DNA from 2 places in the Variovorax sp. Soil_C_33 genome. Region 1 is predicted to be linked to the other one. Evidence: riboswitches for the same ligand, from Rfam matches in the RefSeq annotation. Region 1 holds a riboswitch; the other holds the start of a gene.
What was found. A riboswitch is a leader RNA that binds a small molecule or an ion and turns the genes downstream of it on or off. The one in region 1 is predicted to bind S-adenosylhomocysteine.
Positions count from the first base shown of each region.

Region 1 (15,820 bases):
GGGTGGACGGCGAATTCCTGCCCACCACCGGCTTTCCGCGCATCGACCGCTTCAAGGAGCACAGCATCGAGCTGCCGGTGGCCAGCCTCGACGTGCTGCCTTCGGAAGAGACCGCGCTGCGCCAGGCCCTGGCCAAGGCGCTCGAGCACGGCAAGGGCGTGGTGCACGTGCTGAGCGAACTGACCGGGCTGCGCGGCGCCATGATGGCCAACGCGCCGACCGGCGGCATCGGCCGCACGCATGTGTTCTCCACGCTGCGCGCCTGCCCGGTCTGCAGCACCAGCTACGCGGAGCTCGATCCGCGCCTCTTCTCCTACAACAGCAAGCACGGCTGGTGCCCCGACTGCGTGGGCACCGGCGTCAAGCTCACCAGGGAACAGCGCAAGGTGTTCGACGACTCGGTGATGGCCGACGACCAGAAGGGGCGCGAGCAGACCTTCGCCGAGCCCGAGGCGGAGGACGTGGGCGATGTCGTTTGCCCGACCTGCGAGGGGTCGCGGCTCAATGCGACGGCGCGGGCGGTCTTGTTTGGGGGCGGGCTTGCCCCTCACCCCAACCCTCTCGCCGGCGGGGAGAGGGAGCCGAAGCCCGCATGGCTCCCTCTCCCGCTGGCGGGAGAGGGTTGGGGTGAGGGCGGCATCGGCATCACGCAGCTGGCGCGCATGAGCGTGACCGACATCCGCATCTGGTTCGAGCATCTGGCGCTCAGCGGCCGCGAAGCCGAGATCGCGCGCGATCTGGTGCCGGAGATCAAGAGCCGCCTCGAGTTCCTCGAAGAGGTGGGCCTCGGCTACCTCACGCTCGACCGCGGCGCGCCGACGCTTTCGGGCGGCGAGGCGCAGCGCATCCGCCTCGCGGCGCAGCTCGGCAGCAACCTGCAGGGCGTGTGCTATGTGCTCGACGAGCCCACCATCGGGCTGCACGCGCGCGACAACCAGATCCTGCTCGACGCGCTGCACAAGCTGGGCGACAAGGGCAACACCCTGGTGGTGGTCGAGCACGACGAGGACACCATCCGCCGCGCCGACCACATCATCGACATCGGCCCCAGCGCCGGCAAGCGCGGCGGCCGGCTGGTCGCCGAGGGCTCGGTGGCCGACCTCGAGCGCGCGGGCGATTCGCAGACCGGCCGCTATCTGCGCGACGCGATCAGGCATCCCCTGCAGCCGCGCCGTCCGGTGCCGGCGCCCGAGCCCGGCGCGCCCGACTGGCTCACGGTGCGCGGCGCCGACCTGCACAACCTGCAGGAGGTCACGGTCTCGCTGCCGCTGCACCGGCTGGTCGCGGTGACGGGCGTCAGCGGCTCGGGCAAGTCGACGCTGGCGCGCGACGTGCTGCTGGCCAACGTGTATGCGGTCGTGGTCCAGCGCATGACCAAGGCCGGCCGCGACGCCGACGCCGCGGGCAAGCGCCCCGCCTGGGCGGGCTGCAAGGGTGTCGAGGGCTACGAGACCATCGACCGCGTGCTGGAGGTCGACCAGACCCCGATCGGCAAGACGCCGCGCAGCTGCCCGGCCACCTACATCGGCTTCTGGGACACCATCCGCAAGCTGTTCGCCGACACGCTCGAAGCCAAGGCGCGCGGCTACGGGCCGGCGCGCTTCAGCTTCAACACCGGCGAGGGCCGCTGCCCCGGCTGCGAGGGCGCCGGCGTGCGCACCATCGAGATGAGCTTCCTGCCCGACGTCAAGGTGGCTTGCGAGGTCTGCCACGGCGCGCGCTTCAATCCCGAGACGCTGGCCGTCAGCTGGCGCGGCAAGAGCATCGGCGACGTGCTGCAGATGGAGGTCGATGAGGCGGTCGAATTCTTTGCCACCATGCCCAACATCAGCCATCCGCTGCAACTGCTCAAGGACGTGGGGCTGGGCTATCTCACGCTGGGCCAGCCTTCGCCGACGCTTTCCGGCGGCGAAGCCCAGCGCATCAAGCTCGTGACCGAGCTCAGCAAGGTGCGCGACGACGTCACTCGCCGCGGCAACAAGGCGCCGCACACGCTCTATGTGCTCGACGAGCCGACCGTCGGCCTGCACATGGCCGACGTCGAGAAGCTGATCCATGTGCTGCACCGGCTGGTAAACGGCGGCCACAGCGTGGTGGTGATCGAGCACGACCTCGACGTGATCGCCGAGGCCGACTGGCTGATCGACCTCGGCCCCGAAGGCGGCAACGGCGGCGGGCGCGTGGTCGCGGCGGCGCCGCCCGAGGAGGTGGTGAAGCTGCGCACGCACACCGGCGTGGCGCTGGCGCCGGTGCTGGCGCGCGGGGCCGGCAGGCATGAAGTGCTGCAGCTGCCCGTGCCGGCGCCGGCCCTGCCGGTCCGGGCGCGCAAGGAGGCCTGATGCTCACCGTCTACAACGACCAGCACGTGCTGCACCACGGCAAGGTGGAGATGTTCCGCGGCGAGCTGGTGCCCTGCTTCGAGGTGCCGGCGCGCGCCGACTACGTGCTGCGGGAACTGAAGGAGCGCGGGCTCGGCCCGATCGAAGGCCCCGCCGAGTTCGACGAGGCGGCCATCGCGCGCGTCCATGCGCCGCGCTATCTCGACTTCCTCGCCTGCGCCTGGGACGAATGGGTCGCGCTCGATCCGGCCAATGCGGCCCGCGATGCGCTGCCCTCGTACTGGCCGATCCGTACCTTCCGCTCCGACGTGCTGCCGGCGAGCTTCCCGGCGCGCCTGGGCTTGTTCTCGTACGACTCGGGCTCGCCGCTCACCGCCGGCACCTGGACGGCGGCGCGGGCCGGTGCCGGCTGTGCGCTCTCCGCCGCGGCGCATGTGCTGCGCGGCGAGCGCGCCGCCTTCGCGCTCACGCGTCCGCCGGGCCACCACGCGGGCGCCGATTTCTTCGGCGGCTACTGCTTCCTCAACAACGCGGCGATCGCGGCCCAGGCGCTGCGCGACGCCGGCGTCGAACGGGTCGCGGTGCTGGACATCGACTACCACCACGGCAACGGCACGCAGGCCATCTTCTACGAGCGCGCCGACGTGCAGTTCAGCAGCATCCACGGCGACCCGCACACCGAGTACCCCTACTACCTAGGCTATGCCGACGAAGAGGGCGCCGGCGCAGGGCAGGGTTTCAACCGCAATCTGCCGCTTGCGCGCGGCACCGGCTTCGCGCGCTGGCGCGAAGCGTTGCAGAGCGCGCTGCGCGGCATCGCGGATTTCCGAGCGGGCGCGCTGGTGGTATCGCTCGGGCTCGACACCTTCGAGGGCGATCCGATCGCCGGCTTCAAGCTCGCCACGCCCAACTACCTGCGCATCGGCGAAGACCTGGCGGGCGCCGGCCTGCCGACGGTGTTCGTCTTCGAGGGCGGCTATGCGGTCGCCGAGGTCGGCACCAACGCGGTCAATGTGCTCGACGGCTTCATGCAGCGCGCCGGCTGAGCGGCGGCGCTGACGCCTGCGCGACGCGCCCCGGGGTGAAACCCGATTGCCCTCGCGGCGAGTGCGCTGCCAAATGGCGGCCCCTGCAATCCGGAGCCCTCCTCATGTTTCGTCGTTCCCTCTTGTGCCTTGCCCTGCTCGGCTTCGCGACCACAGCCGCCCATGCGCAGGCCTTCCCGAGCCGGCCCATCAAGCTGGTGATCGCCTTTCCCGCGGGCGGCCCGACCGACATCACGATGCGGCAGCTGGCCGAGAACGCCTCGAAGATCATCGGCCAGCAGGTCGTGGTCGAGAACAAGCCCGGCGCCGGCGGAACGCTGCCCGCGCAGGCGCTGCAGACCGCGCCTGCCGACGGCTACACCATCGCCCAGATCCCGCTCGGCGTGTTCCGGCTGCCCTACACGACCAAGATCAACTGGGATCCGGTCAAGGACATCAGCTACGTGATCAACGTCACCGGCTACGCCTTCGGCATCGTCGTGCCGGCCGACAGTCCGCTCAAGACATGGAAGGACTTCGTCGCCTATGCCAAGGCCAATCCCGGCAAGCTGACCTATGGCTCGACCGGCAACCTGACCAGCCCCCACCTCACCACCGAGCTGATCGCGCAGAAGGCCGGCATCGAGCTGCAGCACGTGCCCTACAAGGGCAGCGCCGACCTGATGCTCGCCGTGCTCAGCGGCCAGCTGATGGCTGCGGCCGACAGCACTGGCTTCGCGCCGCAGGTCGAGGCAGGCAAGCTGCGCGTGCTCAACACCTGGGGCGAGAAGCGGCTGGCCAAGTTCCCCGATGCGCCGACGCTGAAGGAGCTGGGCCTGGACATCGTGCAGAACTCGCCCTTCGGCATCGGCGCGCCCAAGGGCACGCCGCCCGAGGTGGTGAAGAAGCTGCACGATGCCTTCAAGCAGGCGATGGAAGAGCCCAGCTATGTGGCCTCGCTGGGCCGCTACGACATGCTGCCGATCTACATGAGCTCGACCGACTACACGAAGTTCGCGCAGACCACCTTCACGCGCGAGAAGGCGCTGATCGAGAAACTGGGGCTCGCCAAGCCGCAGTGAGCGCCCCGTGACCGAATCGCTGCACGTCGTCTGCCCGCATTGCCACACGACCAACCGTGTGCGCAGCGCGCAGCTGGCCAGCGCGCCCGACTGCGGCAGCTGCCACAAGCCCTTGTTCGTCGGCCATTCGACGGCGCTGGATGACGCTTCCTTCGAGCGCCACGTGGGCCGCAATCAGATCCCGGTGCTGGTCGACTTCTGGGCACCGTGGTGCGGCCCCTGCATCCAGATGGCGCCCGCCTTCGAACAGGCGGCGACCCAGCTCGAACCTCGGTTCCGCCTGGCCAAGGTCGACACCGAGGCCTTGCCGGCGCTGGGCGCGCGCTTCGGCATCCGCAGCATTCCGACCTTGGCGCTGTTCAGCGGCGGACGCGAGATCGCGCGCCAGGCCGGCGCGATGGGCACGGCCGACATCATCCGGTGGACGGAGGCGCAACTGCAGCGCTGATGCAACAATCCGGGCTTCCTTTGGAGGGGAAGCCAGATGCCTGAAGATGCGCGTCCGAATCGCCGGACACGGATTCGCGCGGCCTTGACCGCTCTCGCGCTGTTCGCAGGCAGCGCGGCGGCGCAGACCGCGCAAGCCGCCGAGCAAGGCGAACTCGCCAACCATCCGTGGGTCGTGCCGCCGCCCAACTGGTCGCCCGAGGCCTACTTCACCAACCTCAGGGATGGCGCCAAGCTCGAGTCGCCCTTCGTCGCGCGCTTCGGCCTCTCGATGCGCGGCATCGTGCCGGCCGGCAAGACCGCCGGCCAGGCTGGGCATCACCACTTGCTGATCAACCAGCCGCTGCCGCTCGATTTCAAGAAGCCGCTGCCCTTCACCGACCAGTACATCCATTTCGGCAAGGGCCAGATGGAGACCGTGGTCGACCTGCCGCCTGGCACGTACTCGCTGCGCCTGGTGCTGGCCGACCAGGGGCACATTCCGTACTTCGTCTATAGCAAGCCGCTGAAGCTCACGGTCAGCAAGCAGAACAAGGGCGTGGCGCCGGCCAGCGTTCTGGGCGAACCGCGCATCGAGATCCTGAGCCCGGCCGATCGCAGCACGGTGCAGCTGCCGTTGCGCGTGCAGCTGCATGCGAGCGGCTACAACGTGTCGCATGCCGCGCCGAAGCTGCCGGACACGGGCCACTTCCGCCTGACGCTGGAGCGACCGGGGCAGAAGGCCGAAGTCATCGAGCTCGACCGCGGGCAGACCGAGCTCTGGCTGAATCCGCCCAAGGGCAGCTACAGCGCGCGGCTCGAACTGCTCAACAACGCCGACGGGAAGGCGATGGCGCGCCTCAAGCCGGTCGCTTTCAGCGTGCCTTGAGCACGGCCGCCGCCACTTGCGCGAAGCCGGCGCCGCGTTCGCCGGCGCTGATGTAGCGCGGCAGCGTCGTCAGCCTCGATTCGAAGCGGCGGATGTTGGCCACGCCCACGCTGTGCGGGAAGCGCTCGAACATCAGCACGTCGTTGGTCGAGTCGCCCACGTAGACCCAGCGATCGAGCTCGGCCCCAAGGTCGCGGCCGAAGAGCTCGCGCACGATCCAGCAGGCGCTGACCCACTTGTTGTGGTCGCCGAACCAGCCGTTGATGTGGATCGAACTCACGGTCGCGTTCATGCCTTCGGCACGCATGATCTGCACCGCCTGCGCGATCTGCGCTTCGTCCAGATGGGCGAACTCGCTGTGGTCGATCGCGATGTCGGTTTCGCGACCCGGCGAGTCGGTGGCGCGCCGTGCACCCGGCACTTCGCGCTCGACACGCGCGAGGGCCTGCTGCATGCGCGCGAGGTGGACGGCGCGCGTCGCGGTGTCCTGGCGATAGCGCTTCTCGACTTGGCCCACAGGCGAAGCCACGAGCGCGACCGCGCCGTTCTCGGCAACCATTGCATCGACCGGCCAGACCGGCGCGAAGGGCTCGCACCAGCCCACCGAACGGCCGGTGATCGCGACCACCGCGAGGCCGGCGGCCTTCAGCGCCTCCAGCGCTTGAAGCGCATCGGGCGTGATCGCGCCCTCCGTGGTCAGCGTGTCGTCGATGTCGGTGAGGACGCCTGCGATCCGCCGGCGATCTTCGGTGGGCCATGCGCTCAGTGGGAGCATCAGCCGGCCGTTTGAAGTGCCAGCCCCGCATGCTCGCGCAGCGGATGGAAATGGATCTTCGGAAAACGCTCCTGCGCCAGCCGCACGTCGTAGGGCGAGGTGCAGAGGTAGGCCAGCGTGTCGGCCGCGTCGCGTGCCATGCGGGCCGGGTAGGCGTCGGTGAAGGCGCGCAGCTCGGCCGGCGTGTCGGCCGTGATCCAGCGCGCGCCGGTGTACTGGCAGCCTTCGAGCCGCACGTCGGCGTCGTACTCGGTCTTCAGCCGGTGCTGCACCACCTCGAACTGCAACTGTCCGACGGCACCCAGCAGCATCGGACCGCCGACCTCGGGCCGGAACACCTGGATCGCGCCTTCCTCGCCGAGCTGGGCCAGGCCCTGCTGCAGCTGCTTGGTGCGCAGCGGGTTCTTGAGGATCACGGTCATGAAGAGCTCGGGCGCGAAGAAGGGCAGGCCGGTGAACTGCAGCGAGGCGCCGTCGGTGATGGTGTCGCCCAGCTGCACGCCGCCGTGGGTGGTGAAGCCGACGATGTCGCCCGCATACGCCTCTTCCACCGCCTCGCGGCGCTGGCTCATGAAGGTGACCACGCTGGTCGGCCGCAGCTCCTTCGCGGTGCGCTGCACCTTGAGCTTCATGCCCGGCGTGTACTTGCCCGAAGCCATGCGCACGAAGGCGATGCGGTCGCGGTGGTTGGCGTCCATGTTGGCCTGCACCTTGAACACCACGCCGGCGAAGTCCTTGTCCTCGGGCTGGATCTCGCGCACCACCGGCTGGCGGTTGACCAGCGTGGTGCTGGTGCGGGGCTGCGGCGGCGGCGCGAGATCGACCAGCGCATCGAGCACCTCCATCACGCCGAAGTTGTTGACGCCGGAGCCGAAGAACACCGGCGTCTGCTTGCCGGCGAGGAAGGCCTCGCGGTCCCAGGTGGGCGAGGCGCCGGTGGCGAGCTCCATGCTCTCCATGGCGGTGTCGAACTCGTGGCCGAAGCGCTTCTGCAGCGCTTCGCGCTCGGCCAGCGGCATGGCCTCGAAGTCCTGCGGCAGGCGCTCGCTGCCCGACTCGAACACCGTCATCGCCTGCGTGCGCAGGTTCACGATGCCGCCGAAGCTCTTGCCCTGGCCCACGGGCCAGGTCATCGGCACGCAAGGCATGCCGAGCTCGCGCTCGATCTCGTCGAGCAGTTCCAGCGGCTCGCGCACCTCGCGGTCCATCTTGTTGACGAAGGTGATGATCGGCGTGTCGCGCTGGCGGCAGACCTCGATCAACCGGCGCGTCTGCGCTTCGACGCCGTTGGCCGCGTCGATCACCATCAGGGCCGAATCGACCGCGGTCAGCACGCGGTAGGTGTCTTCGGAGAAGTCCTTGTGGCCGGGCGTGTCGAGCAGGTTGATCACGTGCTCGCGGTAGACCATCTGCATCACCGAGCTGGCCACCGAGATGCCGCGCTGCTTCTCGATCTCCATCCAGTCGGAGGTGGCGTGGCGCGAGGCCTTGCGCGCCTTCACCGAGCCGGCGATCTGGATCGCGCCGGAGAACAGGAGCAGCTTCTCGGTCAGCGTGGTCTTGCCGGCGTCGGGGTGGGAGATGATCGCGAAGGTGCGACGGCGGCGGGTTTGGGAGGCGAAAGACATGGGGGGTGAACGCGGGGCGCGCTCACGGGCGCGGGCGGCTGGGCAAAGGGCGCGATTTTACTCGGCACACAGCTTTGCGCCCGCCAGCAAAAAGGCCGCCGCACAAGGGTGCGCGGCGGCCCTGGAGGACAGCTCGGACTCAGTCGACCAGGTCGATGTGAATCTGACCCTTGCTCAGGTTGTCGCGAGCGCCGACCACCGCAAAGATCTTGCCGCTCCCGATGGCGAAATAGTTGCTCCCTCCATACGTCATGCCGTAGAGCCCGGTCAGGACGGGCGAGGGGGCCAAGGTGCTCGTATGGACCAGCGTCAACCCGTCCGGCGTCGACTCCGTATGCGTGTAGTCATTGCCGTTGACGAGCTCGACGATGCCCCATTGCCCGGTATTGCTGCCGCCGCGTGCGGTGAACGCAGCCGGGAGCGCAAGACTGGGCAGGCCGATACGGAACTGGGATGGCCTGCTGGGGTCGCCGGCAAGACCGGCCGCCAAGTAGACGCTGGTGCCCCCTATCTGGGCGAGCACGAAAGCCCCGGTATTGGCGGCGTTCGCGTCGTCCACGAAGGTCCATCGGCCAGGCTCGTTCGAGTCTGCCGAAATGGTGTAGGTGCGAAGCGAAGCAGCCGGGCAGTTGGCGATCGCGTACAACGTGAAGTCCGAGCACCGCTTGAGCTTGGTTCCGGTGCTGGCGATCTGCATCGCCCCAATGTCGGATTGACCGACACCCTGCACGAATTCGATGCCGAGCCGGTTGAAGTTCCCATCGAGCTGCGCCTGGTCCAGCACGAACGCGCGCGCCGCGACAAAGCTCTGAACGGTGTAGGCGGTCGAGCCGCCAAAGGGCGGCGGGGTCAGTGGGAAGGTGCCCACCACGCCATCGGTGGTGACGCGAAAGCGTGCCATATTTGTCACCGCGGCTGTGCGCGTGTTGGCAAAGACGTAGGTCCCCGCTTCAGTCGCGTCTGGACTGAAACTGCCGGAGGCGTCCGAGTCGCCCGAGGTGCTGCTGCCGAGCGTGTAGGTGCTCGAGTCGAAATCCAGGCTGAGCTTCGCGCGCGAGCCGTTGGTTGCGTAGACCCTGTAGCTGCCGTTGCGCGGATCACCGGCGGGCAGGGTGAAGGTCAGCGTCTTGTTGAGCACGGCATCGGCACCGGCAGATGCCTTCAAGGTCAGCGTGCTGGCAGCGGCAGCGGATTTGACCAGCCCGGCACGCCACTGTGTGGTGGAACTGCTGGCGCCGCGAAGCTGCACGTTGTCGCCGCTGCTGGTCCAAGTGCTTTCTGCGCTCGCCGCGACTTCCACGACATCGCCCGCCCGTATGACATGGCTGTCTGTGCCTGACGGCGAAACGCCGTTGATGCGAACCGTCAAGACAAGCGGTTTTACCTGCTCCGGAGTAGCGACAAAGCTGCTGCCTCCCCCACCGCCACCGCCACCGCCGCAGCCACTTGCCGCAAGAACCACCGCGACCGCCGCTGCGGTTGCTCTCAGACGCAAACCCCTCATCTCATCTCCTCAATGTTGGAAAAGGCGCGCCCATGGCACGCCCCTTGGTTGTCGTTACGTCACAACAGATGCGTAACGAACGGAAACGTAACATAAGCGGAGGGTGTGTGCGCGTGGCCTATCTGCTCCTCCATTTGGGGGAGAAACCCGAAAGCTGCCCCACGAGTCCCCGGATCAAGAAGGTGTTTCGTCTCGCTCATGGAACGGGGTGCCTGTTCGACCTGGTGCTCTGGCTGGCACGCGCCGACCCGAGCAGGGTTGCGTAGAATCTGCCCTTCCGAGGAGCGTTGCAGCGCCGCCAGGCGTGAGGCTCGGACCCCATCGCAACCACGCTCACCCGCTGTTCTCGCGGTGAGTCTCATCCCCCGAAGGCAGCGGCATCATTCAAACTTGTTTTGGAGTCCACATGAGCGCCGTTCTCAAGCCCACCGCCGACCAGGCCATCGCCGATATCTCCCTTGCCGCCTGGGGCCGCAAGGAAATCCGCATCGCGGAAACCGAAATGCCCGGCCTGATGGCCATCCGCGAAGAGTTCGCCAAGAGCCAGCCCCTGAAGGGCGCACGCATCACTGGCTCGCTGCACATGACGATCCAGACCGCGGTGCTGATCGAAACCCTGCAGGCGCTGGGCGCCACCGTGCGCTGGGCCTCGTGCAACATCTTCTCTACCCAAGACCACGCGGCGGCCGCCATCGCAGCCACCAACACGCCGGTGTTCGCGATCAAGGGCGAGTCGCTGGAAGACTACTGGGACTACACGCACCGCATCTTCGACTTCGGCCCCAAAAGCTCGGCCGGCGAAGGCCCGAACATGATCCTGGACGACGGCGGCGACGCCACGCTCTTGATGCACCTGGGCCAACGTGCCGAGAAGGACCAGAGCGTGCTGGCCAATCCGACCAGCGACGAAGAGCGCATCCTCTACGCGGCGATCAAGGCCAAGCTGGCCGTCGACGCCACCTGGTACACGCGCAAGTCGGCCGAGATCATCGGCGTGACCGAAGAGACCACCACCGGCGTGCACCGCCTGAACGAGATGAGCGCCAAGGGCACGCTGCTGTTCCGCGCCATCAACGTCAACGATTCGGTGACCAAGAGCAAGTTCGACAACCTCTACGGCTGCCGCGAGTCGCTGGTGGACGGCATCAAGCGCGCCACCGACGTGATGATCGCCGGCAAGGTCGCCTGCGTGGCCGGCTACGGCGACGTGGGCAAGGGCTCGGCCCAGGCCCTGCGCGCGCTCAGCGCCCAGGTCTGGGTGACCGAGATCGACCCGATCAACGCGCTGCAGGCTGCGATGGAAGGCTACAAGGTCGTCACCATGGAGTACGCCGCCGACAAGGCCGACATCTTCGTGACCACCACCGGCAACAAGGACGTGATCCGCCACGAGCACATGGCCGCCATGAAGGACCAGGCGATCGTCTGCAACATCGGGCACTTCGACAACGAGATCGCCGTCGCCTCGCTCGAGAAGTACGAGTGGGAAGAGATCAAGCCGCAGGTCGACCACATCACCTTCCCGGACGGCAAGAAGATCATCCTGCTGGCCAAGGGCCGTCTGGTGAATCTGGGCTGCGGCACCGGCCACCCCAGCTTCGTGATGTCCTCCTCCTTCGCCAACCAGACCATCGCCCAGATCGAGCTCTTCACCAAGCCCGACGCCTACCAGGCCGGCAAGGTCTACGTGCTGCCCAAGCATCTCGACGAGAAGGTCGCGCGCCTGCACCTGAAGAAGGTCGGCGCGATGCTGACCGAGCTCACCGACGAGCAGGCCGCCTACATCGGCGTGAACAAGAACGGCCCCTACAAGCCGGACACCTACCGCTATTGAGCTGAGCGCGTGCGCGCCGATCAGTTGCTCGTCGAACGCGGCCTCGCCGCCTCGCGCTCGCAGGCCGTGCGGCTGATCGCGGGCGGCCTGCGCTGGCGCGACGGCACGACCTGGCGCTTGGTCGGCAAGAACCGCGACGAGGTGCCGGAGACGGCCGAGCTCGAGCTCGTGGATGCGGCCGAGGCGCGCTACGTCTCGCGCGGCGGGCTCAAGCTCGAAGGCGCGCTCGCCGCGACCGGCATCGATGTGCAGGGCAAGCGCTGCCTCGATGTCGGCCAGTCGACCGGCGGTTTCACCGACTGCCTGCTGCAGCGCGGTGCCGCGCATGTGGTGGGCGTGGACGTGGGCCATGGCCAGCTGCATGCGCGGATACGCGGCGACGCGCGCGTGACGGCGGTCGAAGGCGTCAATGCGCGCACGCTCGACGCGTCCGCCTGGGCCGATGCCTCGCCCGCAGACACGCATTTCGATCTGATCGTCGGCGACTTGTCGTTCATCTCGCTCACGCTGGTACTGCCCGCGCTGATACCGTTGCTTGCACCGGCCGCTGAACTTCTGATGCTCGTCAAGCCTCAATTCGAGCTACAGCCGGGACAGGTCGGCAAGGGCGGCATCGTGCGCGATGCCACTCTCTTCGCGGTGGTCGAACAGCGTTTGCGCACAGCGTGCGCGGAGCTCGGCCTGCGCGTTGCGGCGTGGTTCGACAGCCCGATAGCGGGCGGCGACGGCAACCGCGAATTCTTCATCCATGCCGTTCGTGCGAACGGCGAACCAGGAGCCGGGCGTGCGCCTTCCGCTGAGCTTTGAATTCTTTCCACCGAAGACGCCTGAAGGCGCGGCCAAGCTGCGCACCGTGCGCCAGCAGCTCTACGTGCGGCAGCCCGAGTTCTGCTCGGTGACCTACGGCGCCGGCGGCTCCACGCACGAGGGCACCTTCGGCACGGTGCGCGAGATCCTGAGCGAGGGCGTCGATGCCGCCTGCCATTTCTCCTGCATCGGCGCCACGCGCAGCACGGTGCGCGCGCAGCTGGCGGAGCTCAAGGCCATGGGCGTCAAGCGCCTGGTCGCGCTGCGCGGCGACCTGCCGAGCGGCTACGGCATGGGCGGCGAGTTCCACTATGCGAGCGATCTCGTCGCCTTCATCCGCGAAGAGACCGGCCGCGATTTCCACATCGAGGTCGCCTGCTATCCCGAAGTGCATCCGCAGGCGCGCTCGCCCGAAGCGGACCTGCAGGCCTTCGCGGCGAAGATGCATGCGGGCGCCGATTCGGCGATCACGCAGTACTTCTTCAGCCCCGAGGCCTACTTCCGCTTCGTCGACGAGGCGCGCAAGCTGGGGCTCGCGGCGCCGATCGTGCCGGGCATCATGCCGATCACGAGCTCGACCCAGCTGATGCGCTTCTCGGATGCCTGCGGCGCCGAGATTCCGCGCTGGATCCGGCTGCGGCTGCAGGGCTTCGGCGACGACACGGCCTCGATCAAGGCCTTCGGCCTCGACGTGGTGACCGAGCTCTGCGCGCGCCTCGCCAGCGGCGGCGCGCCGGCGATCCACTTCTACACGATGAACCAGTCGGTGGCGTCGCTTGCGTTGCTGGAGCGGCTGGGTTGGGACGAATGAGTTCGTGCCGCCTCGGCGGCTGGCTTGCGCTCGTCGTCGCGGCCGTCTGGCTGGCGGGTTGCACCACGCAACCTTCGTCTCCGCCGGGCGAGGGCGCGCAAGGATTGCGGCCGCTGGCGCGACAGCCCGCACTGCCGCCTGGCGCACCGCCGCGTTCCCAGGTGCCGTCGGCGCGCTATGAGCTCGCGGGGCCGGGTGCCGACGAATTGCCGGACGACGGCGCGCCGGGCGACGAAGGTCCTCGAGAAATCTATGAGCGCGGCGGCGCTTCCTGGTATGGCATCCAGTTCCACCAGCGCAAGACCGCGAACGGCGAGCGCTTCGACATGACCGCCATGACGGCCGCGCACAAGACGCTGCCCTTCAATACGCGCGTCTGCGTGCGCAGCCTGGTGAACGGGCGCGAAGTGCTGGTCCGCATCAACGACCGCGGGCCCTACGCGTCGGGCCGCATCATCGATTTGAGCCGTTCGGCGGCCGAGGCGATCGGCATGCTGGGGATGGGCATCAAGCAGGTTGCGTTGTCGATCATGGACAAGAACGGCGCGCGCTGTGCCGGCACGGCGGTCGAGACGAATGGGGCGGATGCGGCGCCGGCTGTCACCCCGGCGCCTGCCAGGAAGCCCGCGGGCAGGAAGAGCCGCGAAGTGCCGCCGCGCCTGCGGCGCTGAAGCGCACCGCGGCGGCCGGCTCAGCCGCCGCTCTCGAGCGAGGAGGCCGCGTGGCGATCCTGGCCGAGGCGCTGCGCCATCTGCGGCAACGCGGGCTCGAGCAGCGCCTTCAGCGTGTAGGGCGGATTGATCAGGAACATGCCGCTCGCAGGCAGGCCCGGCCGGTGCGTGGCGCCCGAGGCATCGGTCACGATCTTGCTCGACTTCACCGTCAGCGTCGCGTGCAGCCAGGACTTGCCGGCCTTGGTGGCCAAGGTCTTGAGCCGGCGCGGCAGGTCGTGCGCCTCGGGCCGCGGAATGATCGGGTACCACACGGCATAGGTGCCGGTCGCGAAGCGCTTGAGCGCCGCGCTCACGAAATCGAGCACGCGCGCATAGTCGCTCTTGATCTCGTAGCTCGGATCGCACAGCACCAGCGCACGGCGCGAGGGCGGCGGCAGGAACTTGGTCGCGCTGCCGAAGCCGTCCTCGCGCAGCACGGCGATCTGCCGCCCGGCCTCCAGCTGCGCGATGTTGGCATCGAGGGTGCGCGCATCAGTCGGGTGCAGCTCGAAGAGCTTGAGCTTGTCGTGCTCGCGCAGCAGGTGGTGCGTGATGAAGGGCGAACCGGGGTAGATGCGGGCGCTGCCCTTGGGATTGAAGTCGCGCACCACGTCGAGGTAGCGCGCGAGCGCGTCGGGCAGCGGTGCCGACTTGGCATCCTTCGCCTCCGAGAGAAGCCGCAGCACGCCCTCGGCCGCCTCGCCGCTGGTGCCGGCGTAGTCGCCGTCGAGCCGGTAGAGACCGGCGCCGGCGTGCGTGTCGACCACCGTCAGGGCGGCCTCTTTTTCGAGCAGATGCTCGAGCGTGGCAATCAGCACCGTGTGCTTGAGCACGTCGGCGTGGTTGCCGGCGTGGAAGGCGTGGCGGTAGCTGAACATGGCTCGATGGTAACGGTCTGGCGCGACGGATTGGGGCAGGATTGCCCTGTCGGGGCCATTCTTCGTATAATCGTGGGCTTCGCAGCGCTTTTGTGGCCCCGCGGCGAAGCTTCAAAACCCACCTAAGAGATTCCCGCCAGAGGAACGCCGACCGTGGAAAAGGGCCAAACGCTCGCGGGCTCGCGCAGGGCCCGCCAAACCAGGAAAACTCATGACCAAAACGTTCAGCGCCAAGCCCGCTGACGTGACGCACGAGTGGTTTGTGATTGACGCGACCGACAAGGTCCTCGGACGAGTAGCCAGCGAAGTTGCTCTCCGTTTGCGCGGCAAACACAAGGCCATTTACACGCCTCACGTCGATACCGGTGACTTCATCGTCATCATCAACGCAGCCCAACTGCGTGTCACCGGCGCCAAGCCGCTTGACAAGGTGTACTACCGCCACTCGGGCTACCCGGGCGGCATCACGGCCACCAACTTCCGCGACATGCAAGCCAAGCATCCGGGCCGCGCCCTGGAAAAGGCCGTCAAGGGCATGCTGCCCAAGGGCCCGCTCGGCTACGCGATGATCAAGAAACTCAAGGTGTATGGCGGCGCAGAGCACCCGCATACCGCCCAACAGCCCAAAGTGCTGGAACTGTAAGGAGCCTTGAGAATGATTGGTGAATGGAACAACGGCACCGGCCGTCGCAAATCGAGCGTCGCCCGCGTATTTCTGAAAAAAGGCACCGGCAAGATCACGGTCAACGGCAAGGACATCCAGGATTTCTTTGGCCGCGAAACCTCGATCATGATCGCCAAGCAACCGCTCTTCTTGACCAACAACGTCGAAACCTTCGACATCATGGTCAACGTGGCGGGCGGCGGCGAATCGGGCCAGGCTGGCGCGACGCGCCACGGCATCACCCGTGCGCTGATCGACTACGACGCGACGCTCAAGCCGGTGTTGAGCCAGGCCGGTTTCGTGACGCGCGATGCGCGCGAGGTCGAGCGCAAGAAGGTCGGTCTGCATTCCGCACGCCGCCGCAAGCAGTTCTCGAAGCGCTGATCGCCCTTTGGGCTTATCGCTCGCACTGTCAAAAAGCCGCCTTCGGGCGGCTTTTTGCTGA
Region 1 covers NZ_JBDGJK010000014.1:85,708-101,527, reverse strand. Annotated here, with positions in the region: gene uvrA (excinuclease ABC subunit UvrA) at 1-2,339, shown strand, start outside; gene AC3A6B_RS21190 (histone deacetylase family protein) at 2,339-3,385, shown strand; gene AC3A6B_RS21185 (Bug family tripartite tricarboxylate transporter substrate binding protein) at 3,490-4,446, shown strand; gene trxC (thioredoxin TrxC) at 4,454-4,894, shown strand; gene AC3A6B_RS21175 (DUF4399 domain-containing protein) at 4,979-5,761, shown strand; gene AC3A6B_RS21170 (HAD-IIB family hydrolase) at 5,748-6,536, opposite strand; gene AC3A6B_RS21165 (peptide chain release factor 3) at 6,536-8,164, opposite strand; gene AC3A6B_RS21160 (hypothetical protein) at 8,304-9,533, opposite strand; S-adenosyl-L-homocysteine riboswitch at 9,942-10,010, shown strand; gene ahcY (adenosylhomocysteinase) at 10,075-11,502, shown strand; gene AC3A6B_RS21150 (TlyA family RNA methyltransferase) at 11,512-12,309, shown strand; gene metF (methylenetetrahydrofolate reductase [NAD(P)H]) at 12,287-13,120, shown strand; gene AC3A6B_RS21140 (septal ring lytic transglycosylase RlpA family protein) at 13,117-13,791, shown strand; gene AC3A6B_RS21135 (23S rRNA (adenine(2030)-N(6))-methyltransferase RlmJ) at 13,812-14,711, opposite strand; gene rplM (50S ribosomal protein L13) at 14,923-15,354, shown strand; gene rpsI (30S ribosomal protein S9) at 15,367-15,759, shown strand.

Region 2 (15,820 bases), on a different contig from region 1:
CTACCGCAAGAACCCCGAGTTCGTCACCCTGCTCAACACCGAGAACCTGCACAAGGGCCGGCACGTGGCGAAGTCGCTGCGCGCGCGCGAGTATTCGTCGCGCGCCATCGCGATCATCCAGAAGCTGCTCGAGAGCGGCGTCGCGCAGGGGCTGTTCCGCGACGACGTGGCGGCGCGCGATCTCTACCTGCTGATCGCCTCCACCGGCTACTTCTACACATCGAATCGCCACACGCTGACCGCCTTCCTGGGCGAGCCGCTGGAAACGCCGGAGGCGGTCGCGCACTGGGAAGACTTCGTGATCGAGACGGTGCTGCGCACGGTCGATGCGGGCGCTTCCGAGGAAGAGACAACCACCCCACCCCACGAGGCAAACAAATGGCAGAAGTCGCAACCGGCGCAAAGTCGGGCAAGGTCGTCATCCGGAACATAGGCCTGCTGCTGTCGGGCGACATCGACAAGCCTATCCTGGAGGCCGACACCATCGTCGTGAACGACGGGCTGATCGTCGCGGTCGGCAAGGAGAAGGACTGCGATCTCGAAGGCGCGCAGACCGTGATCGACGCGAAGAAGACCTGCGTCGCGCCCGGCCTGATCGACAGCCACGTCCACCCGGTGTTCGGCGACTGGACGCCGCGCCAGAGCCAGCTCGGCTGGATCGATTCGACGATGAACGGCGGCGTGACCACCATGATTTCCGCCGGCGAAGTGCACCTGCCCGGCCGGCCCAAGGACATCGTGGGCGTGAAAGCGCTGGCCATCACCGCGCAGCGCGCCTTCGACAACTTCCGCCCCGGCGGCGTCAAGGTGCTGGCCGGCGCGCCGGTGCTCGAGAAGGGCATGGTCGAGAGCGACTTCAAGGAACTGGCCGAGGCCGGCGTGGGCCTCCTGGGCGAGGTGGGCCTGGGCTCGGTGAAGGCGGGCTACGAGGCCAAGGAGATGGTGGCCTGGGCGCGCAAGTACGGCATCCAGAGCACCATCCACACCGGCGGGCCCTCCATCCCCGGCTCGGGCCTGATCGACAAGGACGTGGTGCTCGAGGCCGATGCCGACATCATCGGCCACATCAACGGCGGCCACACCTCGCTGCCCGAGGCGCACGTGTGCGAGCTGTGCGAGAAGTCCTCGCGCGCGATCGAGATCGTGCACAACGGCAACGAGCGCGTCGCCATCGCGGCGGCCAAGGCGGCGCTCGATCTGAAGTGCCCGCACCGCGTGATCCTCGGCACCGACGGGCCGGCCGGCTCCGGCGTGCAGCCGCTGGGCATCCTGCGCATGGTGGCGATGCTGTCCTCGATCGCGAACATCCCGGCCGAGCTGGTGTTCTGCTTCGCGACCGGCAACACGGCGCGCATCCGCAAGCTCAATTGCGGGCTGATCGAGGTCGGCCGCGCGGCGGACTTCGTGTTCATGGACCGCGCGCAGCACACGGCCGGCAAGACGCTGCTCGAGAGCGTGCAGCTGGGCGACATCCCGGGCGTCGGCATGGTGATGATCGACGGCATCGTGCGCTGCGGCCGCAGCCGCAACACGCCGCCGGCGACCGAGATTCCGGTGGTGGTGTCGGGGGTGCTGCACTGACCGCCACGGCCGCTATGGCTTTACCTCCACAGCAAATCCGGTCTTGACCAGTGTCGACAATCGCGCCGCATTCCAGTTGGTCAGGTGAATGCAGCCATTGGTTTCCTGGTGCCCGACGCGCGCGGGAGACGGCGTTCCGTGAATGCCCCAGTGCGGTTTCGAAAGTCCAATCCAGATGCTGCCCACCGGATTGTTGGGACCGGGCGGCACTTCGACCTTCTTCGCCTTCGCTGGCGCCTTCTTGAGGAGCCCGGGGTCGTAGGTGAAGGTCGGATTCTTCACTTCGTTGGTGATCCTCATCCTGCCGAGTTCCAAGGGATCAAGCCGCCCGCCGATGCTGATCGGGAAGCCGGCCAGCGACCTGCCGTCGCGGTCGAGCACGAAGAGCATGTGCTCGGACTTGTCGATCTCGATCGACGCCGCGGCTTTCACAACCGCTGGATCCGCGGCGCCGGCCACGTTGACAATCACGATCTCATCGCCGGCCCTGAAGCGCGCGCCCTTGTTCAGGTCCGCCAGCAGCTTCGGCGCCATGTGATGCTTTTCCGCCAACGCTTCCTCGACGGATTCGTAGTCGAGCGATTTCAGCTTTGCCCTGTCGGCCATGTCCTTCGGCGTCGCCGTGAAAGGCCCGGCAGCATCCCTCTCGGTGATGACGTATGCGGCGAACAAAGGCGCGGTGTCGTTTCTGAGGGCCGCCCAGGTGGCGGCGTCCACCTTGCCGGTGCGAGCGATGCCGCTCGCCGTCTGGTACGCGGCCACCACCCGCCGCATGTTGGCACCAAAGCCGCCGTCGATCTCGCCGGGCGAGAACCATGCGCGGTCAAGCAGGATCTGGGCACGAACCACCGCGGCGCCTCTGGCGCCCCGGGAAAGCACCGGCGTCGCAGTCGCCCCATTGAGCCGGTCCAATGCCCTGGATTCCTGCGCATCGAAGGGGCCGGTCCTGGCCGCGGCCGATGTCTTGGCAGCGCAGGCTGCCCACGATGCACCGGATGCAGCGAGTGCCCCCGCAATCAGCAGGAACTTGCGGCGAGGAGAGGTCATCGAGCGATGCCTGCGTGAGCAGATGGAAGCAGCAGCGTATCCGCACCGCAGGCAGTCACTGTCAGCGTGCGCCCCGTATGGGCGCCGTCCACAACCCAGCCCGCCCAAGTCGCGCGCGGCGCTGCCCGGTCGCGCGATGCCGTGCTACTCGTTGTGACCGTGATAAGCGACAGCAGCCCTCACCGCTCGCGCCTCGACTTGAATATCAGGTGCCGCGCCGAGAGGAAGTTGAGCACCAGTCCCGCCACGCTGCCGAGCGCGACGCCGGCCGCTGGCGCCCAGGGGCCGGTGAAGGTGTGCAGCACCAGCACGTAGACGCCGTAGTTGACGAAAGCGCCGCCCAGCATGGTCAGCAGATAGCCGAGGTACTCGCGCAGCATCGAGACGCCCGAATGCCGGGTCGCGAAGGCGTAGCGCCGGTTCAGGGCCCAGGTCGCGGTCGCGGCCGCCACGAAGGACAGCACGCGCGCGAAGTACCAGCCGAGCCAGGGCGCCGCGAGATACAGCACGCCCACATCGACCCCGAGGCCGGCGACGCCGGCGATCGCGAAGAACAGGAATTCGCGGCCCGCCTTCATGCGCGGCCGCGATGGCGCACGCCCGGGATCGAAAGGTAGCGCAAGCGCTTGGCCTCCTGCCGCCCGATGGTCACGGTATGCAGCACCACGCCGCAGACGAAGGCCAGCATCGCGCTCAGCATGGTGCCGGTCAGCAGCACCGCGGTGGGCAGCCGTGGCACCAGCCCGGTCTGCGCGTAGGTGATGGCCAGCGGCACGGCCGCCGCGATCGAGGCCAGCGCCAGCACGGTCGCGATGCCCGAGAAGAAGAGCAGCGGCCGCTCGCTCACGAACAGCTTGCAGATGGTCTTGAGGATGCGCCAGCCGTCGCGGTAGGTCGAGAGCTTGCTGTGCGAACCTTCCGGGCGCGAGCGGTAGCGCACCGGCAGCTCGGCGAAGGGCATGCGCAATTCCAGCGCATGGACCGTGAGCTCGGTCTCGATCTCGAAGCCCTCCGAGACGGCCGGAAAGGACTTGGCGTAGCGCCGCGAGAACACGCGCAGGCCTGAGAGCATGTCGGTGAGATGGCCGCCGAAGAGCCCCGCCACCGCGCCGGTCAGCAGGCGGTTGCCGAAGCGGTGCCCCGTTCGGTACGTGTGCGCGTCCTCGCCGTCGTCGACGCGCGAGCCGACCACCATGTCGAGGTTGCCGTCGACCAGCGTGTCGATCAGGCGGCGCAGCTCGCCGAGGTCGTAGGTGGCATCACCGTCGACCATCACGTAGATGTCGGCCTCGACGTCCGCGAACATGCGCCGCGCCACGTTGCCCTTGCCGCGCAGCGCCACGTGCGTCACGCGCGCGCCGGCGGCGCGGGCGACGGCCGCGGTGTCGTCGGTCGAGGCGTTGTCGAACACATGGACTTCGGCCTCGGGCAGGACCGCGCGGAACTCGTCCACCACCTGCGCGATGGCCAGTGCCTCGTTGAAGCACGGGATCACGGCAGCAATCCGCAGTGCGGTCAGTGCAGGCGGTACGGGCAGCGGGACGGGGCGCGGATCAGGGTGCTCGGTCATTCTTGTATTGCAGGATGCGATAGGCCTTGGCGCCGTCTTTCTCGTACATCAAGGCGAAATGATCGTCGAAACCAGGCTTGGTCGTGATCTGCGGCACCATCGTGTAGGGCATGACGATGGCCTCGAAGCCCAGTTTCGCGAGCTTGTGCGCCATCTCGGCCGGGGGAAGAGGAAGAAAGTCCGTGTAGCGCCACGGTCCCAGCGCGTCGCCCCAGATCGGGTTGGGCCCGTAGTAGATCGCCTCGCTCAGCGCGATCTGGTAGACGCGGCCAGTGGCGTGCTCGCGCAGGTAGTTCATGACGGCATAGCCGGGCACGTTGGCGCGCAGGAAGGCCTCCCGCGTCTCGGGCGTCGGCGACACCTTGGTGAGCGCGCGCGCGGTATGCCGGACCGACACCGCCGCGAGCGCCGCAAGAAAGACAACGACGAAGAGACTGCCCGCGCGCACCGGCCAGCCCACGCGGCCGGCCGCCGGCATCAGCCAGCGCAGCCCCGCCACGATCCAGCCGAGCAGCACCTGCCAGCCCAGCACCGCGATCAGCGCGATCAGCGGGAATGAGGCCGTCAGGTAGCGCGGATAGCGCGAGGTCAGCGCCCAGACGAGCACCGAATAGGCGCAGAAGATGATTGCCGCGTGCACGGCCGGCGAGCGCCGCCAGGCCTTGCTGAGAGGCGCGAGCACCACGGGCCAGATCAGGAGGCTGGGAAAGGCGGCATGGATGCGCACGTCGTCGATCTGGTTCTTGTAGTCGGCCAGGTTCCAGTTGCTGAAGCCGAACAGCTTGGCGCCGATGGGATTGAAGGGATCGCCCGTCATCACGGCGTTGCGCGCGTACCAGTAGATGCAGGGAAGGAGGAAGCACAGCAGCGCGACGGCCCAGACGCCCGGGCGCCGTTCGCGGCGGATCACGAACCAGGCCACCAGCGGCAGGAAGGTCAGCGCCTGGTACTTGGAGCCCGCCGCGAGGCCGAGGAAGAAGGCCGCCAGCGCCAGCCAGCGCGGGCCCTGCTCCGGCAGCGATTCGCGCCACCACCACAGGGCGGTGCAGGCCGCCAGCACGAACAGCGCGACGCCCGTGTCGATCAGGGCGTTCGAATAGTCGCCCATGCCGAGCCAGATGGCGGCGCCCGCGCAGCCCAGCACGCGGTTCAGGTGCAGCACGCCCAAGCGGTAGACCATCCACACCGACAGCCAGCCGGCCAGCGCGTTCAGGAAATGCGCCAGCACGTCGTCGCCGACCAGGAGCGCGGCGGCATAGAGCAGGTTGTAGTTGTACGGAAACCAGGGATAGCGCAGCCACTCATGGATACCGAGAGAGCCGCTTTGCGCCACCTCGCGCGCATACGGCAGGTGGTACATCAGCTCGTCGAAGGCGGCCGGCGGCGCCAGCGGCGCCAGCAGCGTCGGCAGCGCGACCAGCGCCAGCGCGACCAGGCCCGCCTTGTCGACCCATGACAGGGGCAGCCCGGGGTCGAAGGCGCGCACTTCCCGCCCCCACGCCGGGAATTGCACGCACGCCGCCGCGAAGCCGATCGCGACCAGCAGCAGCACGCTGGCGGTGTTGATCACGCCCGCGATGCCGAGCAGCTGGAACGCGCAGATGAAGACCCCGACGCCGAGCGCGGTGGCCATCGCGGTCTCGAGCCAGACGTCGTGGCGCACCGGCGAACCCATGCGCGACAGGATCGCCCGGCCGAAGCCCCAGCAGCCGGCAACAAAGATCGCCAGCGCCGCGTAATGCGCGGCAGCAAAGATCAGTTTCTGAATCATCAGAGATTGGGTGCCAGCAGCCTCTCGAGATCCGCTTCGCTTTGCTTGCGTCGCGCCGCCTGGTCCTGCAACTGGTCGTGCCCGATCTTGCCGACATTGAAATACGTCGACTCGGGATGGCTCAGGTAGAAGCCGCTGACGCTGGCGGCGGGCATCATGGCGAGGCTCTCGGTCAGGGTCATGCCGATGTCCGCGCAGTTCAGAAGGTCGAACATCGGCCGCTTCACGCTGTGGTCGGGACAGGCCGGGTAGCCGGGCGCGGGCCGGATGCCGCGGTACTTCTCGCCGATCATGTCCTCGTTGCTCAAGCCCTCGTCGGGCGCGTAGCCCCAGAGATCGGTGCGCACGCGGTGGTGCAGCGCCTCGGCGAAAGCCTCGGCCAGCCGGTCGGCCAGCGCCTTGAGCATGATGGCCGAGTAGTCGTCGAGATCGTCGACGAAGTACTTCTCCTTCTTCTCGACGCCCAGGCCGGCGGTGACGGCGAACATGCCGACATAGTCCTTCAGGCCGCTCTCGCGCGCCGCGACGAAGTCGGCCAGGCAGCGGCTCGGGCGCATGACGCCTTCGATTTCCTGCTTCTCGGTCTGCTGGCGCAGGCCCCACCAGGTGAGCGCCGCCTCGGTGCGCGACTCGTCGGTGTAGAGCACGATGTCGTCGTCGTTCTCGGTATTGGCGGGCCAGAAGCCGATCACGCCGCTGGCAGTGAGCCAGCGCCCTTCGATCAGGCGCTTGAGCATGCGCTGGCCGTCGGCATACACGCGCACGGCCTCGGTGCCGACCACCTCGTCCTTCAGGATCGCCGGGAACGCGCCCGCGAGGTCCCAGGTCTGGAAGAACGGGCCCCAGTCGATGTACTTCGCCAGCTCGGTGAGGTCGAAGTTCCGGAACACGCGCCGGCCGAGGAACTTCGGCACCGGCGGCAGGTAGTTCGCCCAGGCGATCGGCGTCTTGTTGGCGCGCGCCTTCGCGAGCGGCCACAGCGGCGTCTGCTTCTTGTTGGCGTGCTGGTGCCGCACCTTGTCGTAGTCGGCGTTGATCTCGTCGATGTAGGCGGCCGCCTGGTCGGACAGGAGCGACTGTGCCACGCTTACGCTGCGCGAGGCGTCGGGCACGTAGACCACCGGCCCTTCGTAGTGCGGCGCGATCTTCACCGCCGTGTGCACGCGGCTTGTGGTGGCGCCGCCGATCAAGAGCGGGATCTTCTTGATGCGGAAATGCTCGTCCTTCTGCATCTCGCCGGCGACGTACTGCATCTCCTCGAGGCTGGGCGTGATGAGGCCCGACAGGCCCACGATGTCCGCGCCCTCGACCTTGGCGCGCGCCAGGATCTCGTGGCACGGGACCATCACGCCCATGTTCACCACCTCGAAGTTGTTGCACTGGAGCACGACGGTCACGATGTTCTTGCCGATGTCGTGCACGTCGCCCTTGACGGTGGCGATGATGATCTTGCCCTTGGTGCGCACGTCGCGGCCCGCGGCCTCGTCCTGGCGCTTCTCTTCCTCGATGTAGGGAATGAGGTGGGCCACGGCCGATTTCATCACGCGCGCCGACTTCACCACCTGCGGCAGGAACATCTTGCCCTGGCCGAACAGGTCGCCGACGATGTTCATGCCGTCCATCAGCGGCCCCTCGATCACGTGCAGCGGCCGGCCGCCCTTGGCCAGGATCTGCTGGTAGGCCTCTTCGGTGTCTTCGACGATGAAGTCGGTGATGCCGTGCACCATCGCATGCGAGAGCCGCTGGTTCACGTGCACCGGATGCTCGGGCGTGCCGCGCCACTCGAGCTTCTTGCTCTCGTCCTTGGCACCGCTCTTGGCGGTTTCGGCCACTTCGACCAGGCGTTCGCCGGCGTCGGAGCGGCGGTTCAGCACCACGTCTTCCACGCGCTCGCGCAGCTCCGGCTCGAGGTCGTCGTAGACGCCGACCATGCCGGCGTTGACGATGCCCATGTCCATGCCGGCCTGGATCGCGTGGTAGAGGAACACGGTGTGGATCGCTTCGCGCACCGGGTCGTTGCCGCGGAAGCTGAAGCTCACGTTCGAGACGCCGCCCGACACCTTGGCGCCGGGCAGGTTCTCCTTGATCCAGCGCGTGGCGTTGATGAAGTCGACCGCGTAGTTGTTGTGCTCCTCGATGCCGGTGGCGATCGCGAAGATGTTGGGGTCGAAGATGATGTCCTCGGCCGGGAAGCCGATCTCGTCGACCAGGATGCGGTACGCGCGCTCGCAGATCTCGATCTTGCGTTCGTAGGTATCGGCCTGGCCCTGCTCGTCGAAAGCCATCACCACCGCGGCCGCGCCGTAGCGGCGCAGCAGCGTCGCGTGGTGCTTGAACTGGGCCTCGCCCTCCTTCATGCTGATCGAATTGACGATGCCCTTGCCTTGGATGCAGCGCAGGCCGGCCTCGATCACCTCCCACTTGGAGCTGTCGATCATGATCGGCACGCGCGCGATGTCGGGCTCGCTGGCGATCAGGTTCAGGAAGCGCACCATCGCGGCCTTGCTGTCGAGCATGGCCTCGTCCATGTTGATGTCGATCACCTGCGCGCCGTTCTCGACCTGCTGGCGCGCCACCGCCAGCGCTTCCTCGAACTGGCCGTTCAGGATCATGCGGGCGAAGGCCTTGGAGCCGGTGACGTTGGTGCGCTCGCCGATGTTGACGAAGAGCGTGCCCGCGCCGATCTGCACCGGCTCGAGGCCGGACAGCTTCATCGGGGGAACGAGGGCGGAAGAGGGATCGGAGGACATGGGCTCACCTGCGGAACGGGGGTCAGGCGAGCGTCGTTGCGAGCCCAAGCCTGACGCGGACTCTTCAGTGGAAGGTGCCGCGCTGCAACGCTCCTTGGGAGCCGCGGATTTTACGCCGGCTGGGCGGCCCCGGCCGCCGATGCGGGCAGGCCGAACAGCAGGTCGAAGGCCCAGTTGAAGACGAAGGTGTAGACCAGGAAGAACACCACCAGGCCCAGGTCCATCACCAGCGCCTGCCACAGGCTCACCTCCATCCACCAGGCGAAGATAGGCACCAGGAAGGCGACCAGGCCACCCTCGAAGCCGATCGCGTGGGCGACGCGGCGGCGCAGGCTGCGGCCGCGCACGGCCTGGCGCGACTCCCAGCGCTCGAACAGGGTGTTGAAAGCGAGGTTCCAGAGGATCGCGATGACCGAGGCGATGACCGCCACCACGCCCGAGTGGCCCATGCCCTGCCCCGACATCAGCGCCAGCCCGGCGCTGGCCGCGACGATGGCGAGACCTTCGTAGAGCGTGATGTAGACGACGCGGCGCTTGAGCCCTTGCATGAAATCTTCCTGTTTGGATTGGTTTGCCCCCTACTTTATGTGCGCTCCTCTGATATAAAAAGTGATCATCTTTCAGAATTATTGAAAGATCGTTGCCATGAGTTTCTCCAGCGACAACGTGCACGTGTTCCTGGCCGTGCTCGACCACGGCTCCTTTTCGGCCGCCGCGCGGGCGCTCGGCCGCGTGCCCTCGGCGGTGAGCATGGCGATCGCAAATCTCGAAGCCGAGCTGGACCTGCCGCTTTTCGACCGCAGCGGCCGCGAGCCCCAGCCGACGGCCGCGGCGCGTTCGCTGGAGCCGCAGGCGCGGCTGCTCGCGGCGCAGCTCAAGCAACTGCAGGTGCAGGCGCTGGCGCTGACCCAGGGCCTGGAGCACCGGCTCACGCTCGCGATCGCGCCCGAGCTGCTGGCCGCGCCTTGGAGCGCGCCACTGGCCGCGCTGGCGCAGGAGTACCCGCTGCTGGAAGTGGAGGTGCTGGCGGCGCCGCAGGCCGATGCGCTGGCGCTGCTGCACAGCGGCCGCGCGCAGCTGGCGCTGGTCTTCGAGCGGCCCAGCCTCGACGGCCGCGAAGGCTTTCAGGAAGTGGCCAGCGACACCATGGTGGCCGTGATGGCGCCCGACCATCCGGTGCTGGCCGCGGCCGGCGGCCGGCTGCGCGAGGAGCACTTGACGACGACGCGCCAGATCGTGGTGGCCGGGCGCGATCTCGCCACCAGCGACCCGCGCTTCGTGTTCGCGCGGCATGTCTGGCGCACCGACAACGCCTTGGCCGCGCTGAGCCTGATCACCGCCGGCCTGGGCTGGGGCTGGCTGCCGCGCAACTTCGCCCGCCCGCACGTGGCGGCCGGCGCGCTGGTGGAGATCCCGTTCGAGAACCTGTCGAACGGGCTCGACCTGTGGGTCGACGTGGTGTGGTCGCGCGAACGCCCGCTGGGGCTGGGCGCGCAGCGCTTCGTCGCGCTGATCGCGCGCAAGAAGAAGCCCTAGAGCGCTACAGGCCGCCGCTTGGCCTGCTGTCCCCCGGCGTCGTGCCGGGCGGCGCGCGGTTGATCCGGTCCAGCTGTCGTTGCCGCAGATCAGCGCCCGGCAACGCAACCGGCGGACGAGCGCCCGGCTGGCCGGAATTCATGGCCGGCGGACGCCCCGGATGCACGTCCGGCGGACGCCCCGGATGCACGTCCCGCGAACGGCCCGGATGCACGTTCGGCGGGCCGGCGTGCTCCGGCGGTCGGAAACCGCGGTCGGGGCGCGGCGGCCGGACACCGTGATCCGGCGGTGGATGCTGCCCTGGCGAAGGCCGCCAGCCCGGCTGCGGCTGCGGACGGAAGCCCGGTCCCGGATGCGCGTAGCCGGGGTCGCGCCACGGATTGGGCCGCCAGTCCGGCCGCGGAGCCGGCACCGGCCGCCAGCCGGCCACGGGCGGCGGCGGATGGTGGCCGCCCCACCAGCGCCGCTCGCCGTACCAGGGGCGGTCGCGGTAGTGGTTGCTCCAGTAGTTGCCGATCGTGAAACCGACGATCGGCACGCCGATGATGGCGCCATAGGTGGCCAAGGGCACGCGCCGGTCATCGTCGTAGGCGTAGTCGATGTTGGCGGCATAGACCCAGCCGCGCACGCCGTCGGGCAGGACCACGTCGCACCACGCATAGCCGCTGGTGCAGCCGAGCACTTCGAAAGGCTGGCCGTGGCCCAGGCGCGCCACCAGCGGGTAATCGCCCGAGGGGCCGGCACGCAGATTGACCGTGCCGCGGGCGAAAGCCTCCTGCGCCGCCGCGGCGACCGGCAGAACCAGGGCGATGGTGCCGATGCCGATCCATCGCTGGACGAGCTTGTTCATGGAATGTTCCTTTGCGCTCAGGCTACGCGCGCTCGACATGTTGTCAATCAGCCACGGCCTACCCTCAGCAACGGCCAGCCGCGCTAAAGCGTGCACCGCCCGGGTGCGTCTTTACTTCAGGCGGCTTCGGGGTAGGCCGCCGCGCGATGCAGCGCGCGGCCAGCCAGCGGTGCCACCGATCGCCCGATGGCGGCGATGTGGTCGGGCGTGGTGCCGCAGCAGCCGCCGACGATGTTGACCAGCCCGTCGGCGGCGAACTCGTGCAGGAGACGCGAGGTGACCTCGGGCGTTTCGTCGAAGCCGGTTTCGCTCATTGGGTTGGGCAGCCCGGCGTTGGGGTAGCAGCTGATGAAGGTGTCGTCGGCCACGCGCGCCAGCTCCTGGATGTAGGGCCGCATCAGCGCAGCGCCCAGCGCGCAGTTGAGGCCGATGGCCAGCGGCCGTGCATGGCGCACGCTGTGCCAGAAGGCGGTCACGGTCTGGCCGCTCAGGATGCGGCCGGAGGCATCGGTCACGGTGCCGCTGATGATGAGCGGCAGGCGCTCGCCGCTCGTCTCGAAGTACTCGTCGATCGCGAACAGCGCGGCCTTGGCGTTGAGGGTGTCGAAGATGGTTTCGACCAGCAGCACGTCGGCGCCGCCTTCGACCAGCGCCTCGACCTGCTCGTAGTAGGACGCGCGCAGCTCCTCGAAGCTCACGTTGCGCGCGCCGGGATCGTTCACGTCGGGGCTGATACTGGCGGTCTTGGGCGTCGGGCCCAGGGCGCCGGCCACGAAGCGCGGTTTGTCGGGCGTGCTGAATTTGTCGCAGGCGGCGCGCGCGATGCGGGCCGATTCGAAGTTCATCTCGCGCGCCAGCTCGGCCATCTTGTAGTCCTCCTGCGCGATGCGGGTGGCGCCGAAGGTGTTGGTCTCGATCAGGTCGGCGCCGGCGGCCAGGTAGCCCTCGTGGATGTCGCGGATCACGTCGGGGCGGGTCAGCGAGAGCAGCTCGTTGTTGCCCTTGACGTCGCGCGGGAAGTCCTTGAAACGCTCGCCGCGGTACTGCGCCTCGCTGAGCTTGAAGCGCTGGATCATCGTGCCCATCGCGCCGTCGAGGATGGCGATGCGTTCGGCCAGGATGCCGGGCAGTTGCCGGGCGCGGGTGTAGACGAGGGGCTTCATGCCCCGGATTGTAGAAAGCGCGCCATGGCCCGGCGCGCGGCCGGTTATCGCTGCTTCTTCTCGACGAAGTCGAGCACCGCTTCCAGCATGCGCCGCACCTGCGGCTGCACGCCGGCCGCGACCTCGGGCAGGTAGTCGAAGGGCAGCGTCTCCTGCATGTAGCTGGCCTGCGTCATCTCCAGCTGCACGGCATGCACGCCGGCCGCCGGGTTGCCGTACTGGCGCGTGATATGGCCGCCCTTGAAGCGCCCGTTGAGCACGCCGGTGTAGGCCGGGTTCGAGGTCGCGATGCCGAGCAGCGTGGCAGCCAGCGCCGGATCGCAGCTCGCGCCGTTGGCGGTCCCGAGGTTGAGGTCGGTCAGCCGGCCCTCGAAGAAGCGCGGCAGCACCGAGCGGATCGAATGCGCATCCCACAGCGCGATGGTGCCGTGGACGGCCTTCAGGCGGTCGAGCTCGGCCTGCAGCTGCCGGTGGTAGGGCCGCCAGACGGCATCGACGCGCGCTGCGATCTCGGCTTCGCCGGGCAGGTCGCCGGCGGCGTAGATCGGGGTCTTGTCGAAGGTGTCGACCGGGCACAGGCCCGTGGTGTCCTGGCCCGGATAGAGGTTCTGGTTGTCCGGCGGGCGGTTCAGGTCGACCACGTAGCGCGAATGCGTGGCGACTAGCACAGAGGCGCCGAGCTCGTCGGCGAAGTCGTAGAGGCGTTCGAGGTGCCAGTCGGTGTCGGGAACGCGGCGCGCCTCGTCGGTGAAGCACGCCGCCAGCGCGGCAGGCACATGCCTGCCGACATGCGGCATCGAGATCAGCAAGGGGCGCGTGCCCTGGCGGAAACGGAAAGCGGGCTCGGTGGTTTCGAAGGTCATGGTGTCCTGAGCAGTTGGGAGCGCGCGGCGACGAAGGCCGCGGCGGCTTCGGAATGAAGAGGATGGCGCCCGGCCGCGACGCGCGGCCGGCCCGCGACCCATACCGTGTCGACGGCGCTGGTGCGATGGCTGGCGAACACATGGGCCGAGAGCATCTCGGCGGCGGGCAGGCCGGCCAGCGACGGATGCTGAGCGTCGAGCGCCATGAAGTCGGCCTGCTGGCCGGGCGCCATGCCGGAGACTGCGCGGCCCGATGCCTGCGCCCCGCCCTGCACGGCCGCCAGCGTCATCGCGCTTGCCACCGAAAGCTGCGCTGCATCGGCGCCGACATTGCGCTGGCGGGTGGCCAGCCGCTGGCCGTATTCGAGCATCATCAATTCCTCGGCCGCGTTGACGCAGGCATGACTGTCGGAACCCACGCCCCAGCGGCCGCCGGCCGCGCGCCAGGCGCCGAAATCGAAGATGCCGTCGCCCAGGTTGGCCTCGGTGGTCGGGCACAGGCCCGCGACCGCGCCGCTCGCGGCCGCGCGCCGGTATTCGTCCGCATCCATGTGCGTGGCATGCACCAGGCACCAGCGCGCGTCGACCTCGGCATGGTCCAGCAGCCAGGCGACCGGGCGCTGGCCGCTCCAGGCCAGGCAGGCATCCACCTCGGCGGTCTGCTCGGCGATGTGGATGTGGACGGGCGCGGTGGCATCGATCGCGTCCAGGCCTGCCAGCGCCTCGCGCAGGCCCTCGGGCGGCACCGCGCGCAGCGAGTGCGGCGCCAGGCCGAGCCGCGCGCCCTGCGCCTCGCACAGCGGGCGCAGGCGCTCGAGCAGGCGCAGCATCGAATCGGTCGCACGGATGAAGCGGCGCTGGCCTTCGTTCGGCGGCAGGCCGCCGAAGCCGCTGGCCTGGTAGAGCACCGGCAGCAGCGTGAGGCCGATGCCCGCGCGCGCGGCGGCGCGCAGCAGCGCGAGTGCCAGCTCGGCATCGTCGGCATAGGGCCGGCCGTCGACGTCGTGGTGCAGGTAGTGGAATTCGCAGACCGAGGTGAAGCCGGCCTCGAGCATCTCGATGTAGAGCCAAGTCGCGATGGCTTCCACCTGCGCGGGCGAGATCTGTGCGGCGAAGCGGTACATCAGCGTGCGCCAGCTCCAAAAGCTGTCTTGCGCCGCGCCGCGGAATTCGGTGAGCCCGCCGAAGGCGCGCTGGAAGGCGTGCGAGTGCAGGTTGGGCATGCCGGAGATCAGGGGGCCCGCGGACACGGGCACGTCCCGCGGCGCCACGGCATCGGGCTGCACCTGCGTGAGCCGGCCCGCATCGTCCCAACTCAGCAGCACGTTGCGGCGCCAGCCGGCGGGCAGCAGCGCGTCCTTGGCGAAAAGAGTCTTCTTGCTCATCGGGCTTTTTCTATGCAATGCGTCCCTGCCGCACGATGCGCCTGGCGGCGCGCCGGCCGAACCAGTAAGCCAGTTCCGCCACGTCGCGGGCGTCCCACAGCACGAAGTTGGCCGGCGCGCCGACGGCGATCGCACCGTGCGTTTCCTGCAGGCCCAGCGCGCGCGCGGCATGCACCGTCACGCCGGCCAGCGCCTCGGGCACGGTGAGGCGGAACAGCGTGCAGGCCATGTTCATCATCAGGAGCAGGCTCAGCGCCGGCGAGGTGCCGGGGTTGTGGTCGGTGGAAACGGCCATGGGCACGCCCGCCGCGCGCAGCGCCTCGATCGGCGGCAGGTGGGTGTCGCGCAGCGTGTAGTAGGCGCCGGGCAGCAGCACGGCGACCGTGCCGGCATCGCGCATCGCAGCGATGCCTTCGGCCGAGAGATGCTCGACGTGGTCGCACGAGAGCGCGCCGTAGCGCGCCGCGAGCGCCGCGCCGCCCATGTCGGAGAGCTGCTCGGCGTGCAGCTTGACCGGCAGGCCGAGCGCCTGCGCGGCCTGGAACACGCGCTCGGTCTCGGCGAGCGAGAAGGCGATGCGCTCGCAGAACACGTCGACGGCATCGACCAGCCCTTCGGCCGCGAGCGCCGGCATCATCTGGTTGCAGACGAGCTCGATGTAGTCGCCGCTGCGCCCCGCGTATTCGGGCGGCAGCGCATGGGCGCCGAGGAAGGTGGTGCGCACGGTGACGCCATAGTCCTCGCCCAGCCGCCGCGCCACGCGCAGTTGCTTGCGTTCGTGCTCGAGCGAGAGGCCGTAGCCGGACTTGATCTCGATCGCGCACACGCCGTCGGCCAAGAGCTGCTCGAGCCGCGGCGCGGCCTGGGCATAGAGCATGTCTTCGTCGGCCTCGCGCGTGGCGCGCACCGACGACACGATGCCGCCGCCGGCCTTCGCCACGTCCTCGTAGCTGGCGCCCGCGAGCCGCATCGCGAACTCGTTGGCGCGCTGGCCGCCATAGACCAGATGCGTGTGGCAATCGACCAGGCCGGGCGTGACGAGTGCGCCGGCGCCCTCGTGCCGCGGCAATCCTGCGCACTCCGCCGGCAACGAGGCCGCGGCGCCGATCCATCGGATCATGCCCTGCTCGACCACGACGGCAGCCTGCGTGCCCTCGGGCAAGTCTGCATAGCGCAAGGCGCCGGGCGCAAGAAACAGGTCGGTCCACAACCCGTCGGCGGACGCAAGGGAGGCAGCGGGCGATGTCATTCTCAGGTCTCCGGGTTGTCCGTGCGGCCGTGGCATGGATCGAAGCGAACGGCCA
Region 2 covers NZ_JBDGJK010000011.1:121,072-136,891, forward strand. Annotated here, with positions in the region: gene AC3A6B_RS18195 (TetR/AcrR family transcriptional regulator) at 1-433, shown strand, start outside; gene AC3A6B_RS18200 (amidohydrolase family protein) at 379-1,581, shown strand; gene AC3A6B_RS18205 (L,D-transpeptidase family protein) at 1,594-2,628, opposite strand; gene AC3A6B_RS18210 (GtrA family protein) at 2,808-3,206, opposite strand; gene AC3A6B_RS18215 (glycosyltransferase family 2 protein) at 3,203-4,198, opposite strand; gene AC3A6B_RS18220 (ArnT family glycosyltransferase) at 4,182-5,969, opposite strand; gene metH (methionine synthase) at 5,969-8,719, opposite strand; S-adenosyl-L-homocysteine riboswitch at 8,741-8,819, opposite strand; gene AC3A6B_RS18230 (PACE efflux transporter) at 8,830-9,267, opposite strand; gene AC3A6B_RS18235 (LysR family transcriptional regulator) at 9,365-10,255, shown strand; gene AC3A6B_RS18240 (SH3 domain-containing protein) at 10,260-11,105, opposite strand; gene AC3A6B_RS18245 (homocysteine S-methyltransferase family protein) at 11,222-12,268, opposite strand; gene hutG (N-formylglutamate deformylase) at 12,313-13,131, opposite strand; gene AC3A6B_RS18255 (formimidoylglutamate deiminase) at 13,128-14,516, opposite strand; gene hutI (imidazolonepropionase) at 14,527-15,765, opposite strand; gene AC3A6B_RS18265 (HutD/Ves family protein) at 15,768-15,820, opposite strand, start outside.
Region 2: linked by a shared signal. The riboswitch ahead of metH (methionine synthase) and the one ahead of ahcY (adenosylhomocysteinase) in region 1 are both predicted to bind S-adenosylhomocysteine.